DNA from 4 places in the Pseudoalteromonas sp. CO325X genome. Region 4 is predicted to be linked to each of the others. Evidence: predicted binding sites of a transcription regulator. Region 4 holds the regulator's gene; each other region holds the start of a gene.
What was found. Region 4 encodes sigma-54, which starts transcription at its own class of promoters, with help from an activator protein. Its sites were predicted from a motif close to GTTGGCACGNNNNTNGNNT; they were not measured.
Positions count from the first base shown of each region.

Region 1: a site for sigma-54 is predicted at 2,011-2,029, ahead of glnA (glutamate--ammonia ligase). Genes of this name have one in related genera too.
Region 2: a site for sigma-54 is predicted at 2,515-2,533, ahead of EXT46_RS00765 (DUF1328 family protein). Genes of this name have one in related genera too.
Region 3: a site for sigma-54 is predicted at 2,298-2,316, ahead of EXT46_RS16280 (DUF3192 domain-containing protein). Genes of this name have one in related genera too.

Region 1 is NZ_SGPG01000026.1:16,193-20,409, reverse strand. Features, by position in the region: gene typA (translational GTPase TypA) at 1-1,643, opposite strand, end outside; gene glnA (glutamate--ammonia ligase) at 2,086-3,492, shown strand; gene EXT46_RS14135 (DUF4124 domain-containing protein) at 3,658-4,191, shown strand.
Region 2 is NZ_SGPG01000001.1:156,119-160,335, forward strand. Features, by position in the region: gene tkt (transketolase) at 1-1,933, shown strand, start outside; gene EXT46_RS00760 (hypothetical protein) at 1,997-2,194, opposite strand; gene EXT46_RS00765 (DUF1328 family protein) at 2,304-2,477, opposite strand; gene EXT46_RS00770 (divergent polysaccharide deacetylase family protein) at 2,739-3,503, opposite strand; gene EXT46_RS00775 (S41 family peptidase) at 3,568-4,217, opposite strand, start outside.
Region 3 is NZ_SGPG01000032.1:159,588-163,804, reverse strand. Features, by position in the region: gene EXT46_RS16290 (PhoH family protein) at 1-776, shown strand, start outside; gene EXT46_RS16285 (diguanylate cyclase) at 946-1,848, shown strand; gene EXT46_RS16280 (DUF3192 domain-containing protein) at 1,879-2,256, opposite strand; gene EXT46_RS16275 (D-2-hydroxyacid dehydrogenase) at 2,396-3,340, opposite strand; gene zntR (Zn(2+)-responsive transcriptional regulator) at 3,504-3,917, shown strand; gene EXT46_RS16265 (SO_0444 family Cu/Zn efflux transporter) at 3,901-4,217, shown strand, end outside.
Region 4 is NZ_SGPG01000020.1:119,382-123,598, forward strand. Features, by position in the region: gene EXT46_RS10490 (HPr family phosphocarrier protein) at 1-48, opposite strand, end outside; gene rapZ (RNase adapter RapZ) at 48-893, opposite strand; gene ptsN (PTS IIA-like nitrogen regulatory protein PtsN) at 960-1,406, opposite strand; gene hpf (ribosome hibernation promoting factor) at 1,408-1,695, opposite strand; gene EXT46_RS10510 (RNA polymerase factor sigma-54) at 1,721-3,217, opposite strand; gene lptB (LPS export ABC transporter ATP-binding protein) at 3,242-3,967, opposite strand; gene lptA (lipopolysaccharide transport periplasmic protein LptA) at 3,967-4,217, opposite strand, start outside.

The DNA.
Region 1 (4,217 bases), on a different contig from region 4:
CGCACGTTGGTTAACTGTTTACCTTTTAGGGCATTAACCGTAAGGTCATTGTCACGGCTGTGAATACCAATAACCATACCTTCGTAGACTTCAACACCATGGCCGATAAATAGCTTACCACGCTCTTGCAGGTTAAATAGCGCGTTAGTCAGCGCCTTACCTTGGGCATTCGCTATCAATACACCGTTCATACGTTGGCCGATCTTACCGCCTTTGTGTGGGCCGTAATGATCAAACGTGTGGTACATCAAACCAGAACCTGAGGTTAACGTCATGAAATCAGTCTGGAAGCCAATTAAGCCACGGCTTGGGATCATAAAGTCCATACGAATACGGCCTTTACCATCTGGAGACATATCAGTCATTTCTGCTTTACGTAAACCCAGTTGCTCCATGATAGAGCCTTGGTGCTCGTCTTCACAGTCGATAGTCACTGTTTCGTAAGGTTCTTGGATTTCACCATCAACTTCACGCAAAATAACTTCTGGACGAGACACGGCAAGTTCATAGCCTTCACGACGCATGTTTTCGATAAGTACGCCCAAGTGTAATTCACCACGGCCTGATACACGGAAGCTATCAGGGTTATCGGTCTCTTCTACGCGTAACGCCACATTGTGAACTAGCTCGGCTTGCAAACGTTCAAGGATATTACGTGAGGTGACGTATTTACCTTCTTGGCCAGCAAAAGGTGAGGTGTTTACAGAGAACGTCATGGTAACAGTAGGCTCATCAACACTCAGTGCTGGTAACGCTTCAACCGTGTTGACATCACAGATGGTATCAGAGATTTTCAACTCGCCCAGGCCACTCACCGCGATGATGTCGCCGGCAGTTGCCTCTGTCGCATCATGACGGTCAAGACCTAGGTAAGTAAGCACTTGGCCCACTTTGCCGTTACGTTTACTGCCATCAGCACCGACAATAGTAACCTGCTGATTTACTTTCACAGTACCACGCTTAATACGGCCTACGCCGATAACGCCAACGTACGAGTTGTAGTCAAGCTGTGAAATTTGCATCTGTAGCGGCCCCTCAGGATCCGCATCTGGTGCTTCAACTTCTTTAACAATGGCTTCAAACATTGGTTCCATGTTGTCAGAAGGCTCATCTAAGTCGAGCGTTGCCCAACCATTAATCGCTGATGCATAAATAACTTTAAAGTCTAACTGTTCGTCGGTTGCACCTAAGTTATCGAACAAGTCAAATACTTGGTCCATAACCCAATCAGGGCGTGCACCCGGCTTATCAACCTTGTTAATAACAACGATTGGCTTCAGCCCTTGCGCGAACGCTTTTTGCGTTACAAAGCGCGTCTGCGGCATTGGCCCTTCTTGTGCGTCAACAAGTAATAGTACGGAGTCAGCCATCGAAAGTACGCGCTCTACCTCGCCACCAAAGTCGGCGTGCCCAGGGGTATCGACGATATTGATATGGTAGTCTTTCCAGTTGATTGCCGTGTTTTTAGCTAGGATGGTAATACCACGTTCTTTTTCAAGATCGTTCGAGTCCATCACTCGCTCTTCGTTGCCACCACGGGTTTGTAGTGTGCCCGATTGCTCAAGCAATTTATCAACCAAAGTCGTTTTACCATGGTCAACGTGTGCGATAATCGCGATATTTCTTAACTTTTCGATGCTCATATATTTACTTAGAGGCTAACCCCATATTTCCTAAATGATCCACACCCAGCGGCGCGGGCCACCTGTGTCGAGTTTAAAAGGTCGCGTATTATCCCTTATAACGCCACTAGATGAAAGTTTATCCAGCTAATTAATTTACTTCCGTGCCTAACATAGCCTAGTCGCTTGACATAAAAATGACACCGAGACTGTGTTATCAGTGTTTTTTAGTGCGCTCACTGCCTTATTTGAGTCATCCCTTGATACATGACAATGCAGCCTGAAAAATTTGCACTACAATGTAGCAAGTTCGCACCCTATTGGTGCAAAAAATAAGTTTGAGATTACCAAATAGAAAGTAACCCCCTACTAAACAGATACTTATACTTTTGGCATGGTTTAAGCTTACCCATGCACAAATGCAGTAAATTGCAGCAAATAATAATCCATAGTTGGAGGACACATGTCACAATCGGTATTAGATTTTATTAAAGAGCACGACGTAAAATTCGTTGACCTTCGTTTCACCGACACCAAAGGTAAAGAGCAGCATGTCTCTATTCCTCATCACCAGGCTGATGAAGATTTCTTTGAAGACGGTAAAATGTTTGACGGCTCTTCAATTGCAGGCTGGAAAGGCATTAACGAGTCAGACATGGTGCTGATGCCAGATGCTGAAAGCGCTAAGCTTGATCCGTTCGCCGAAGAAACCACACTTATCGTACGTTGTGACGTTGTTGAACCTTCAACTCTTCAAGGCTATGAGCGCGACCCTCGCTCTGTGGCTAAGCGTGCTGAAGAATATATGCGCTCAACAGGTATTGCCGATACGATTCTGTTTGGCCCTGAACCAGAATTCTTCCTTTTTGACGATGTTAAGTACAAAACAGATATGTCTGGGTCAATGTATAAAATCGACGCTGAAGAAGCATGCTGGAACTCAGATAAAGATTACGAAGGCGGTAACACCGGTCACCGTCCTGGCGTCAAAGGTGGTTACTTCCCTGTTGCTCCAGTGGACTCATCACAAGATTGGCGTAGTGCCACTTGCATGGTGCTTGAAGAACTCGGCCAAGTCGTTGAAGCTCATCACCACGAAGTAGCAACAGCTGGCCAAAACGAAATCGCCACCCGCTTTAACACCATGGTTTTGAAAGCGGACGAAATTCAAGAGATGAAGTATGTTATTCACAACATGGCGCATCTATATGGTAAAACCGCTACTTTCATGCCTAAGCCTGTGGTTGGCGACAACGGTTCAGGCATGCATTGTCACCAATCTCTAGGTAAAGATGGTAAAAACATCTTTGCAGGCGACAAGTATGGTGGCCTATCAGAAGAAGCGCTTTACTACATTGGTGGTATCATCAAGCACGCCAAAGCTATTAACGCCTTTGCCAACGCTTCGACAAACTCATACAAGCGCCTTGTTCCGGGTTTCGAAGCACCTGTTATGCTTGCTTATTCAGCACGTAACCGCTCAGCGTCTATTCGTATCCCTGTGGTTCCATCAGAGAAAGCTCGCCGTATTGAGGTACGCTTCCCTGACCCTACGGCGAACCCATACCTTGCCTTCTCAGCGATGCTAATGGCGGGTCTTGACGGCATTAAGAACAAGATCCACCCTGGCGACGCCATGGATAAAGATCTATATGACTTACCTGCAGAAGAGGCAGCAGAGATTCCAACAGTGGCAGCGTCATTGCAAGAAGCTCTTGATTCACTTGATGCGGATCGTGAATTCTTGACGCAAGGCGGCGTATTCACTGACGACCTTATTGATGCATACATCGGCTTGAAATCAGCTGAAGTAGAAAAGCTCAACATGACTACACACCCTGTAGAATTTGAAATGTACTACAGCGTGTAAACCGCATAACTACCACTTAGTTATATCATGTGTGTTCTCAAAGCCTGCTTAGCAGGCTTTTTTTATGGTAAAAAAGTTGTAAATAGACTAAAGTTAGGGTTTAACCAAGTAATTGGTTAATTTTCGGCTAACTATAAGAATAATAAACGTAAAATAGGAAGTAGCGTGACAACGAAGTGGTCTATCTTATGCGTTTTCATGGTTCTGGGTTTGAGTGCCTTTAACGCCAACGCAACCAATAAAAGCATCTATGTATGGAAGGATGAGAATGGTGTATTAGTTTTTTCTGACTCTCCAAGAAAAGGAGCTGAGAAGGTAAAGTTAAACTCCCCAGCGATGAGTATGCCCTCAACTGACACGCAAATTCTTGAGCAAGATAATAGCGCTGACCAAGGAGTTAATTTCTCCGTCGCTATTACCACTCCAAATCAAGAAGAAACAATTCGTGATAACACAGGCTCTGTACATGTTACAGGCCAAGTATCACCGCGCTTTATGCAAGGCCACCGCGTGCAACTTATGCTCGATGGAAAGCCTTACGATAAACCACAATCATCAACGGTGTTTGTGATGCGTAATGTTGATAGAGGGGCGCATCAAGTACGGTTGCGCCTAGTGGATGGCAATGGTAAACAGCTGGCCACTTCTGAACCTGTGACATTTTATCTGCATCGCCGTTCAGTGATCACAGGCCCTTAAGCTGCATATCACTCCGGGTTGCGCAC
Region 2 (4,217 bases), on a different contig from region 4:
ACAAGCTAAATCAGGTCATCCGGGTGCCCCGATGGGCATGGCCGATATCGCCGAAGTACTGTGGCGCGATTATCTTAAGCATAACCCGAGCAACCCTAACTGGGCTGACCGTGACCGATTTATTCTCTCAAATGGCCACGGTTCAATGCTGATTTATTCGCTTTTACACTTAAGCGGCTATGATCTTCCTATTGAGGAAATTAAAAACTTCCGTCAGCTTCATTCAAAAACTCCGGGCCACCCTGAATACGGTTATGCTCCGGGTATTGAGACCACTACGGGCCCACTTGGACAGGGGATCACCAATGCGGTAGGCATGGCAATCGCGGAGAAAGCCCTTGCTGCTCAATTTAATCGCGCTGACCATGAAATTGTTGATCACTACACTTACGCTTTTATGGGCGACGGCTGCTTGATGGAAGGAATTTCTCACGAGGCGTGTTCGCTTGCAGGAACTCTAGGCCTTGGTAAGTTGATTGCGTTTTGGGACGACAATGGTATTTCTATTGATGGTGAGGTTGAAGGCTGGTTTAGTGACGACACTCCCGCGCGTTTTGAGTCTTACGGCTGGCACGTGGTGCGTAATGTTGATGGTCACGATAGCGAGGCTATTCGCGCTGCTATTGATGAAGGCCGCGCCCAAGGTGACAAGCCAACGCTTATCTGTTGTAAAACAGTGATTGGTTACGGCTCTCCGAATAAATCAGGAAGCCACGATTGCCACGGTGCGCCGTTGGGTGATGATGAAATTAAAGCTGCGCGCGAGTTCTTGGGTTGGTCTCATGACGCCTTTGCGATTCCTGATGATATCTATCAACAGTGGGATGCTAAAGAGAAGGGCACGCAAGCAGAGCAGAGTTGGCAGGATAAGTTTGCGGCATACAAGGCGGCATACCCTGAGCTTGCTGCGGAGTTTGAACGTCGCCAAAATGGTGAAATGCCTGCTGATTGGGCCGAGAAGTCACAAGCCTATATTGAGCAGTTACAAGCAAACCCTGATAGCCCTGCAACACGTAAGGCATCGCAAAATGCCTTAAATACCTTTGGCCCAATGCTACCTGAGTTTATGGGCGGCTCAGCCGACTTGGCAGGGTCGAACTTAACGATTTGGAGTGGTTCAAAAGGCCTTAGTAAAGACGACGCGTCAGGTAACTATATTTTCTATGGGGTGCGTGAATTTGGCATGTCCGCCATTATGAATGGTATTGCCTTGCACAAAGGTTTCATTCCTTACGGCGCAACCTTTTTAATGTTTATGGAGTATGCGCGTAATGCGGTGCGCATGGCTGCACTCATGAAGACGCCTAGCATTTTCGTTTACACCCACGATTCCATCGGTTTGGGTGAAGATGGACCGACTCACCAGCCGGTTGAACAGATGGCGAGCCTGCGTTACACGCCGAATCTAGTTAATTGGCGCCCATGTGACCAAGTTGAGTCAGCCATTGCGTGGCAGCAAGCGATAGAGCGCAAAGACGGACCAACGTCGCTGGTCTTTACGCGTCAAGGTCTTGCTCAGCAAGCACGCGATGCGCAGCAACTTGCTGATGTGAAAAAAGGTGGGTATGTATTAACCTGTGATGGCGAACCAGAAGTTATCCTGATTGCCACAGGCTCGGAAGTACAACTTGCTATGGACGCAGCTTCTGAGCTTCGCGCTCAAGGTCGTCAGGTACGCGTGGTGTCTATGCCATCAACGGACTTGTTCGATCAACAAGACGCACAGTACAAAGAAAGTGTCCTACCCAGCAGTGTGACTCGCCGTGTCGCCGTAGAGGCAGGCATTGCCGACTTCTGGTACAAGTATGTTGGTTTGAATGGCAAAGTTATCGGCATGACTAGCTTTGGTGAATCAGCGCCAGCGGGCGAATTGTTTAAGCACTTTGGCTTCACCGTAGACAATGTGGTTGCAGCGGCCAACAGTCAGTTTTAAATAATTAGAGACGTAAAAAAACCCGCGAACTTCGCGGGTTTTTTGTTTGAAGATAAGCCTGTATTAGCAGTTTGTTTCTTCTGCACCGGCGTTTTCTTTAACATTCTCACACGCGTCTTCGACCGCGTTTTGAGTGTCTGTGATCGCCTCATCAATCTTTTCACCTGCCTCTTCGGCACCGCCACTGTCTTCACAGCCCATAGCGAATACTGCGGCAAATAATGTAGCGATAAATGCTTTTGTTGCTGAATGATTAAACATAGAACTCTCCTTGAATATTAACTCTTTAAATCTGGATTCAAAAAACGTGTTTTGGTTGCGGTCGCGGGTTTCATCCCGCCTGTGACCGCTTGTGCTGTAAAATTAATAACTACCTTGGCGCTTTACCACGAATGGCGCCAGCAACAAGGGAGATAACCAGCAGTACCAAGAACACAAAGAAAATAATTTTAGCGATGCCAGCGGCTGCGCCAGCAATGCCACCGAAACCTAAAAGTGCTGCGACCAAAGCGATAACTAAAAATGCAATTGACCAACCTAACATAATGTACCCTCCATAGATTTGCGTTTCGGAATATACGTTGCTAAGTCCATGCCAACTTTTAAAGTGTTGATTTTAATGGATTTGTTGTTTTTTGTGGACTAAGGGAAAAGAAAAGCTTTCACTGTTTGTGTAAAAGATACAGATTAATTTTATGTTCATAGAACAAGCACTTGGGCAGGTGCTGAATACGGAGGAGGTGGTTTGTCGGCACCAGAGCCCAGTCATCAGCAGCCATGCCACCTATGATTGTTTTAGAGGGTTCTACTCTTCCTCGGTTACACTTTTTTTATCGGCCTGAGCAAGTCGAATTGTGCGCTGCTGCACTAGCTGAGATAAAGGCACAAGTTGGAAACCTTCGCCCTCGAGCTCTTGCAATGCCTGTTGCAAAAACGCAAACGTTTCGGGGTAGGGGTGAGCAATTGCAACTGCGTAGTCATACTTATCGGCGAGAGTCTTTAGCTGCTCAAAACGATAACGTAGTTGCTGCTCGGTGGTGATATTATCGAGAAAAACATGGCGAGCAATATTGCTGACACCGTATAGCCCTGCAATTGTTTGCGCTTTTGAATTGGGAGTTGTTTTACTGTCGAGAAAAAACAAATCCTGCTCTTTTAGCACTTCCATAGTCCAGCTCATCGGCGCATTTTGCTGTGTTAGCAGCGAGCCCATGTGATTATTGACGCCGCGCGCATTGGGTAGGCTGGCTAATGCCTTGCGTAGCTCGTGTTGGAAAGCTTCTTTTGACATATCCATTGTCAGCCCCCCTGGCCCTAACGCTTTACCGTTTATAGCTTGCATGGGGGCATGCAAAAGCACCTCTTTATCTAAGGCCCCTGCCTGTTGAGCAAAGTGAGTGGCGTAAGGAGTAAAAGGGAGCACCGAGTAAGTTACAGCGCCAGGCAAGTGCAAGGCAGCCATGTCATTACGATGATAGCCTATGTCATCAATGACAATAGCGATTTGCTTCGCATGTACTGGTGATAAGAGCACCAGCACACACAACGTAGTCCATATTAAAAAGCGCACAATGTGTTTTTATCTTTGTTGATGATTAGTGTGCAGGCCCGTGCTTAAAGCCGAGCCTGCGTTTTTATTGTTCTAATAGTTGCTGAGCTTTTAGTAATTGTTTATCAAGCAGTGCGGTTAAGTTTTTATGCGCACTTTGCCCCTCAGCTAAGCTGATTATAACCTCTTTATTTGATTGCGAAAGGGCAGGTTGCAATATCGGCACATCAGGTACGATGCCAGTCCCCTCGATGGACACGCCAGACGGGGTATAGTACTTCGCTGTGGTCAGCTTCAAAGCACTGCGGCCATCGCCTAAGGGGATCAATGACTGCACCGACCCTTTACCATAGGAGCGAGTCCCTACCACGGTTGCCCGGTCATTATCCTTGAGCGCGCCGGCAACAATTTCTGCAGCGGAAGCTGAGCCCTCATTGATCAGCACGACCATGGGGGCGCCTTGAATTATGTCCCCAGCTTTTGCTTCAAAGCGTTGATTAGCCTCCACAAAGCGACCTCGAGTGGAGACAATAACACCTTGAGACAAAAATAAATCGGCAATGGCAATGGCACTGTCGAGGGTACCGCCTGGGTTATCACGCAGGTCAATGAGCAAACCGTTGAGTGTGGCGCCGTTGGCGTTTTGCATCATGGTGATGTGACGCGCGACATCATGAAAACTATGATTATTGAAGCTATTAATACGTAAGTAGCCCATGCCATTGGCCTTGAGCT
Region 3 (4,217 bases), on a different contig from region 4:
TAGTACCTGATGTCTTTGCCAATGAATATTTGCTTGATGACAGTGGCCATTTCGCGGCTCGTGTAGTTGGCTATGATGAAGCACATATAACCCTAAAAGACCTAGGAGTCGAACGGCTATTGGCGCGCAGCGCCTGGGGCGTTAAACCAAAAAATATTTACCAAGGCATGGCCATGGATGCCTTGCTCGACCCAGATATCGAACTGGTGTTACTCACAGGCCCGGCAGGGTGCGGCAAAACGATTTTAGCCTTAGCGGCCGCCCTTGAAATGATCATCGAAAAAGGTATATACGACAAACTAATTGTGACCCGCAACACCCCTGAAATAGCGGAGTCTATAGGTTTTTTGCCAGGCACAGAGGAAGAAAAAATGGCGCCTTGGCTGGCAGCGATCACTGATTCTTTGGAGGTGTTGCACAAAGGCGATGAGAACCCGATTTCCAGTCGCAACTATATTATGGAAAAAGCCAATATTCAGTTTAAATCGGTGAACTTCATGCGTGGGCGTAGTATCCAAAATGCCGTGGTATTGCTTGATGAGAGCCAGAATTTAACAGCCTCACAGTTGAAAACGATCATCACGCGCTGCGGGGCGGGCACTAAATTGATTTGTTCGGGGAATCTGGCGCAAATAGACAGTAACTATCTGACCCCAGTGACATCGGGTTTGACCTATATCGTTGAGCGCTTTAAGCATTTTGAGGGCAGTGCCACCGTAAATCTAAACGGTGTGGTGCGCAGTCGCCTTGCTTCATTTGCTGAAGAAAACCTCTAAGCATACAAGCTAATTCACTGTGTATGTGGCTAATTTCTGCCATATATTCAGTGAATTGTTAGGTATTTATGTCTAAACTGGGTAAATACGTTAAATTGCGGATTATACGTGATTAAAATCATACTTTATCATTGATTTTGTGAGCGGTTTAGACAGATGGGACAATTAAATGAGGCCAGCGCGCATTCTTGTTGTCGATGATGACGAGTTAAATCGGGTGGTTTTGGAGAAAACGCTGAGCCCCAAGCACAAAGTGTTTGGTGTCGAAAGTGCTGAGGCCATGTTTGAGTGGTTAGCGACTAACAGTGTTGATCTGATCTTGCTGGACATAGTCATGCCCGGTATGGATGGTTACGAAGCGCTGCGTAAGCTTAAGCATGATGAGCGCACCCAGCCTATTCCTGTCATTATCATTTCCGCCAATGATTCTCTCGTTGATGAAGCTAAAGGCCTTGAGCTCGGAGCCATGGACTACATAACCAAACCCTTTGGTAGTGCCATAGTGCGCGCGCGCGTTAAAAACCAGCTGACTATCAAGCAAAAGAACGACCTGTTAGAGATGCTGGCCAGTATCGATGGCTTAACCGAAATCCCCAATCGCCGCTATTTTGATGAACAGCTCTCGCGGGAGTGGCGGCGTAGTGTCCGCGCTGGGCTGCCGTTGTCTGTGGTGCTCATTGATATTGACTTTTTTAAACGTTACAACGATCACTATGGCCACCAACGCGGTGATGAGTGTTTGAAGAAAGTGGCTTCAACCTTGGTGGCCAATTGTCAACGTGGTAGTGACTTCGTCGCTCGCTATGGCGGTGAAGAATTTGCTGCTGTGCTGCCAGGGAGTGAAGAGGGGACAGCCATGGCGTTGGCACAAAAGCTAAAACGCGTTATAGAAGAGCTTAACGTGGCGCATATAGACTCGCCTGTTGCTGACCATGTCACTATCAGTATGGGGGTATCCACCTATCCTGGTTTTGGTGATGCGCAATCGGAATCACAGCTTATAGAGCGCGCTGACAAGGGTCTTTATAAAGCGAAGCAACAAGGGCGCAACACCATTGTATTTTTCGCATAAGAAAAGCCACCCCTATGGGTGGCTGAACGTTTATAGCTTATTGATAAGCGCTTGGTAGGCGCTGTCACCTACACTGACTAAGGCGCCATCAGCAAAAACCAAAGGGGTGCATTCGTCCTTTGAGATTTTGCCATCAGACTTTTTACTTTGCGTGGCGTAAAATAACACTTGATAGTTGTCTTGTTGATGGCGGAAAGATTCACTGAAATCTGGCGTTCCCAAAGAATTTTTCACTTGCGCAAACCCCGTACCTAGCTGCAAGTCAGCAATATATGTGCGGTTGTCTTTTTGTTGCTGCTGCCAATCACTGCCAGCCCAACGAGCATCAGCATCGCCATCATTCACTGAAACAACACAGCCTCCCAGTAAAGGAAGGGCGACTAAAGCGGCAATAAGTGTTTTTTTCATTGTTATATCCGTTATTAAGTATTGTTAACACCTAGGTAAGATAACAAATTTAATGCCAATATTTATTTGTCTTTATTATCATTAGGTTATGAAATCATTAAGGTGTCTATTCGGCCTAGAAACCCATAGTTTAGTGAATCTAACTAACCTGATTGCGGATTTCACCATTGGCAAACCCAATAATATTCTTTGCCAATTGTTCAATGAGGCGGTCGCGGGCTTGGCGAGAGGCCCAAGCAATGTGTGGCGTTAACAATAAGTTATGGCCTTGATATGCAATTAATGGATTATCTGCGGTGGCAGGTTCACGTGTAAGCACATCTAACGCCGCACCGGCTATATCACCTTGCTCTAGGGCCGCAACGAGCGCTTGTTCATCAATAATAGGGCCACGAGCTGTATTGATGAGCACTGCACTTGGTTTCATGAAAGTGAATGCGTCGGCGTTAAATAGTTGCTGAGTCTGTGGCGTTAAAGGGCTATGAATAGAGACCACATCAGCGTTTTGCAGTGCTTGTTCAAAGCTAACCCGTCCTTCTCGTACTGGCTGTCCTTTACGCTCCGCAACAATGACCTTCATAGCGAAGGCTTCTGCAACGCGCGCCACCGCCTGACCTAACTCGCCATAGCCGATGATAGCAAGGGTTTTATCGGCAAGCTCCTCAATGGCATAATCCAAGCGACAAAACATATCACTTTGTTGCCACGCACCGTGATGGCAGTCATTAATGTAGCGATGAATGTTACCTAATAAGGCGTTGAGTAGGGCGAAGGTGTGTTGCACCACTGAGGCGGTAGAGTAGCCAGCAACATTACATACTGTGATGCCTTGCTTGGCAGCGGCTTGTAAGTCGATATTGTTGGTGCCGGTGGCAGCAACGCAAATCAATTTAAGCTTGGGTAGCGATTGCATATGCTCAGCATTTATCACTACTTTGTTGCTAATAATAACCTCGGCATCTTGGCAACGAGTAACAACGGACTGCGGCTCAGTTAGCTCGTAAGAATGGAAGTCTCCGAGTTGCTCCAGTGGGGCTAAGCTATTGTCACCTAAAGTTTTTGCATCAAGTAGTACTATGTTCATAACTCTCTTCTCTCGTTTCGCCAGTTGGACAAAGTAGGCGTTAAAATACGGTGGTTTAGCACTAGTCTTTCATGGTGACTTAGCGGACGCAAAAAAATATTGACCTTGGAGTTAACACTAAGGTCTACAATCAGTGACAGTTAAATAACTGCGAGAAAAACTAATGCGAATTTCAGAGTTAGCAAAAAAGGTGGACATGAGTCCCGATACGCTTCGTTACTACGAACAGCAAGGGCTATTAAAGCCGCCTAATCGCACTGCAGCAGGATACCGGGATTATACGCACGCCCATTTAGCGCAATTAAACTTTATTCGTCGTGCTAAAGACGTCGGCTTTAGTTTGCAAGAAATCTCTGAGTTATTGAAGATTAACTTTGAGAAACAGCAGCATAGCTGCCATGAAGTGAAGCAACTTACGCTGCGAAAAAAGGCACTTGTGGCAGAGCGTATCGCTGAGTTGCAACGCTTTTATGCCTCTCTTTCACAATTGGCTGAGCAGTGTTGTGGCACAGAGTTACCGGCAGAGCATTGTTCAATTTTGACCGCATTGGAGGACGTTGATGGACTTACTAACTAATTTTTGGCAATTGTTTGTGCTATCTGCACCTTGGCTGATGCTGGGGCTGTTTTTAGCTGGGCTCATCAATGTATATCTTCCTGCTAACTTTTTGCAACGCCACCTTGGTAAAGAAGGCTTTTGGACAACTGTGAAAGCGGCTTTTATTGGCGCTCCCATGCCATTATGTTCTTGTGGCGTGATCCCTGCAGCCGTTGGGCTCAGACGGGCAGGCGCTTCGAAAAGTGCGACTACGTCCTTTTTAGTCTCCACGCCTGAAACTGGTGTCGACTCAGTGTCTGTATCCTATGTCTTACTGGG
Region 4 (4,217 bases):
ATGTAGGCCTAACTTATTTTGAATAATAAAAGTACCTTCAACCATCACTATTTTTCCTGCTCTCGATGGCGAATTTTCACGTTCGGATAGGTATCTAAAAAGCGCTCTCCCAAGGTTTGGGCAAGGTACACTGAGCGGTGTTGACCTCCAGTACAGCCAATAGCAATGGTCAAATAACTACGGTTATTACGCTCTAAGTGCGGTAACCAAGTTTGTACAAAAGTTTGGATCTGCCAAGTGAACTTTTGCACAATTGAGTGGCTGGCTAAATAGTCTTGAACGGGTTGGTCTAACCCTGTGAGCGCCTTTAGTTCAGGTTCCCAGTGGGGGTTGGGGAGAAACCGCACATCAAACACATAATCAGCATTCTTTGGAATGCCATGTTTAAACCCAAAAGACTCAAAAGTGATCAGTAATTGCTTGTCTTTTTTACCCAGCACTTTTTCACGGATCATCTCCGCCAACTGGTGAACGCTGAGCTCAGTTGTATCAATAATAAAGTCGGCGTGGGAGATGAGTACATCAAGAAGCTGCTTCTCTTCACGAATAGCGACATCCAACGTCATATTTTGCATTGATAAGGGGTGTAGCCGACGAGTTTCAGAGAAACGCTTAATCAACGTTTGTTCGTCACTATCAAGGTAAAATAGCGAAGGCTTAGCAAACTCAGGCAGATAAGCGAGAATGTCGTTAAATTCATGCTGCTCTTTGGGCAAATTGCGCACGTCGATACTGACGGCAATTTTGTCATAATTTGCCGAAACACTGCGCACCAAAGAGGGGAGTAAAATAACCGGGATGTTATCTACGCAATAGTACCCAAGGTCTTCGAGCACCCGTAACGCGACTGATTTTCCAGAACCCGAGCGACCACTGACAATGATAAGTTCCATCCGACAACTCCTTGTTTTACCCCAAGACGCACATTTAAACGACACCATGAATCAATACGGCGCGCATTAGTCGGCGATCAATTGATAAAGCTCTTGATCGCTGCTGGCTGAGCGCAGTTGTTTACACAGTTGTTTGTCTTTTAGTTTATCAGCAATTGTCGCTAAGGTCTTCAGGTGTTGTTCAGTCTCATTGGCCGGCACTAAAAGTGCGACAAAGATATCCACCGGAAGGTTATCAATGGCATCAAAGTTAATGGCTTCGCGATTAGTTACAACAATGGCAATGGTACTGTCGATACCATCGAGACGGCCGTGCGGAATAGCAACGCCTTTACCTATACCGGTACTGCCCAGCTTTTCGCGGGTCAGCAAAGCATCAAGTACCGATTGCTCGCTGAGGTGAGGGCTGTGCTGATGTGCCACCTGAGAGAGGTACTCCAGCATTCTTTTTTTGCTATTAAAAAGGACCGCAGCTTTGCTGCAGTCCTTGCTAAAGAGTGAATCTAGGTTCATGTTAGTGACGAGATAATTTCTCTTTATGTTTAATCACTTGACGGTCGAGCTTATCAATTAAGCCGTCGATCGCCGCATACATATCCTGGTGCTCTGCGGTTGCGAACAGTTCACCACCGTTAACGTGAAGAGTAGCTTCTGCTTTTTGTGTTAGTTTTTCAATATCAAGAATGACATGCACATTATTTATATGGTCAAAGTGACGCTCTAATTTTGCAAATTTGCTATTCACATAGTTGCGAAGAGAATCAGTGATTTCTACGTGACGACCGGTAAGATTTAATTGCATAAGCATTTTCCTTCTTGTCTAACGTCTATATCAAACTTTTACGCTGATTTGACGGTGGAATGGCTAGCGATTCACGATATTTAGCTATCGTGCGCCGAGCCACTTTAATTCCTTGCTCGGCTAGTACGTCGGCAATCTTGCTATCACTCAACGGCTTAGCAGGATTCTCCGCAGCTACTAGCTTTTTGATCAATGCTCGAATCGCTGTGGACGAGCATTCACCTCCGTTTTCGGTTGTAACATGGCTGGAGAAAAAGTACTTCAGCTCAAAAATACCCCGTGGTGTATGCATATACTTTTGGGTGGTCACACGGGAAATCGTTGACTCATGCATTTCCACCATTTCGGCAACGTCATTAAGCACCATTGGCTTCATTGCCTCTTCACCATGTTCAAAGAATGCCTGTTGTTGTTGAACAATGCAATTAGTTACTTTAAGTAGCGTATCATTGCGTTGCTCCAAGCTCTTTATAAACCATTTCGCTTCTTGTAAATGCGAGCGAATAAATTGACTATCACTTTGCGACTTACAGCTTCGCGACATTGATGCATAGTGATCGTTAACGCGGATCTTAGGCATACTATCTGGGTTTAATTCAACCACCCAGCGGCCTTTAACTTTCTTCACCGATACATCTGGAATCACATACTCTGACTGCTCTCGCACAATCGTGGCTGCAGGAGTTGGATTTAAACTGTGTATCAGTGTCATCACCTCTTTTAACTGCGCTTCTTTAAGCTTAGTCTTTTTCATCAAGGTGCGATAGTCACGACTACCAAGCAAATCAATATAGTTACAAATTACCTCTTTGGTCTCTTCAAGCCAAGGAGTTTGTGGGTCAAATTGCTTGAGCTGGATCAACAAGCACTCTTGTAAAGAACGCGCACCAATTCCTACTGGATCAAAGAGTTGGATACGCTTAAGGACGGCTTCAATTTCATCGAGCTCGATACCATCGTCTTGTTCGTCATGGTTCAAGCTTTCCAGCAGATCTTCACAACTGACCGTTAAAATGCCGTTGTCATTGATGGCTTCAATGATGGCTGTGGCGATGGCCTCGTCGGTGGCACTAAAAGGTGTTAATTGCAGCTGCCACATCAAATAATCGTGCAGCGACTCGGTGGTTTCGCCTTGATAGATAGACTCATCTTCTGGCATAGGCCCAGAGGAGGCAACGGGAGCCGCACTAATATACTCATCCCAAGACACATCCATGGGCAAGTCCTCACTGATGGACTCGTTGTTCATGGCATCAGCACTTTCAACTTCATCTTTGCTGGCACTGGCCGTCTCGGCGATGTCGTTATTTTGGCTGTCGGACGTCGACTCTTTTTGCTCTTGGTTGTCGTTATTGTCGGCGTAATTGTCTTCTTCAACTTCAAGTAATGGGTTGGCGTCCAACGCCTCTTGAATTTCTTGTTGGAGATCCAAAGTACTGAGCTGCAACAGGCGAATCGCTTGCTGCAATTGTGGGGTCATTGTTAATTGCTGGCCTAGGCGCAGCTGTAATGATTGCCTCATGTATCTCTAACAATCCTTTAATCGTTATAATCTAAACTGCTCACCCAAATAGACGTCGCGAACCGTTTGATCGGCAAGAACTTGCTCTGGAGTGCCGGAAGCAATGAGCTCGCCATGGGAAACAATGTATGCGGTTTCACATACGTCTAGGGTCTCTCGCACATTGTGGTCGGTGATTAATACACCAATGCCACGATTGCGCAGATGCTCTATGATTTTCTTTATATCTAACACTGAAATAGGGTCGACACCAGCAAAAGGTTCATCCAACAAGATAAACTTGGGGTTTGCCGCCAATGCTCGCGCTATTTCTACCCGGCGACGTTCGCCACCAGATAACGCCATTCCTTGTGAGTCTCGAATGTGCTGTATATTGAACTCATCAAGCAGGCCCTCAAGCTCGCTTTCACGCTCGGCTTTGCTTAAGCCCTTGCGGGTTTCTAGGATGGCCATCAAATTTTGAAAAACTGTCAGCTTTCGAAAAATAGATGACTCTTGCGGTAAATAACCAATACCTAAGCGCGCACGAGAATGCATCGGCATCAAGGTGATATCCTCATCATCAATACTGATGGTGCCTTTATCACTGGGTACCAAGCCGACTATCATGTAAAAAGTAGTTGTCTTACCGGCTCCATTAGGGCCGAGCAAGCCGACGATACTACCCGCTTGCACCTCTAAGCCAACACTTTTGACGACCTCCCGGCCTTTATAGCTTTTCGCTAGTTTTTGTGCTTTAAGAGTCGCCATTATTGCTCTTTCTCCGGCGTATCGTCACTTTGTGGTGTTAATGTTGTGCGCACTCGTGTGCTGGAGTTTTCATCTTTTTCAGCGGTGATCAGCTGTTTGGCAATATCATAGCTTATGGTTTCGGCAACGATATGCTGGTCGGCCATGGCAATCTTGGCATCACCTTGAATTTTAAGGGTTTCAGAGGCGACATCATAACGAATTTCCAGCGCCTGTGCAGAAATCTCTGTGCCATCTTCCATCACTTCGG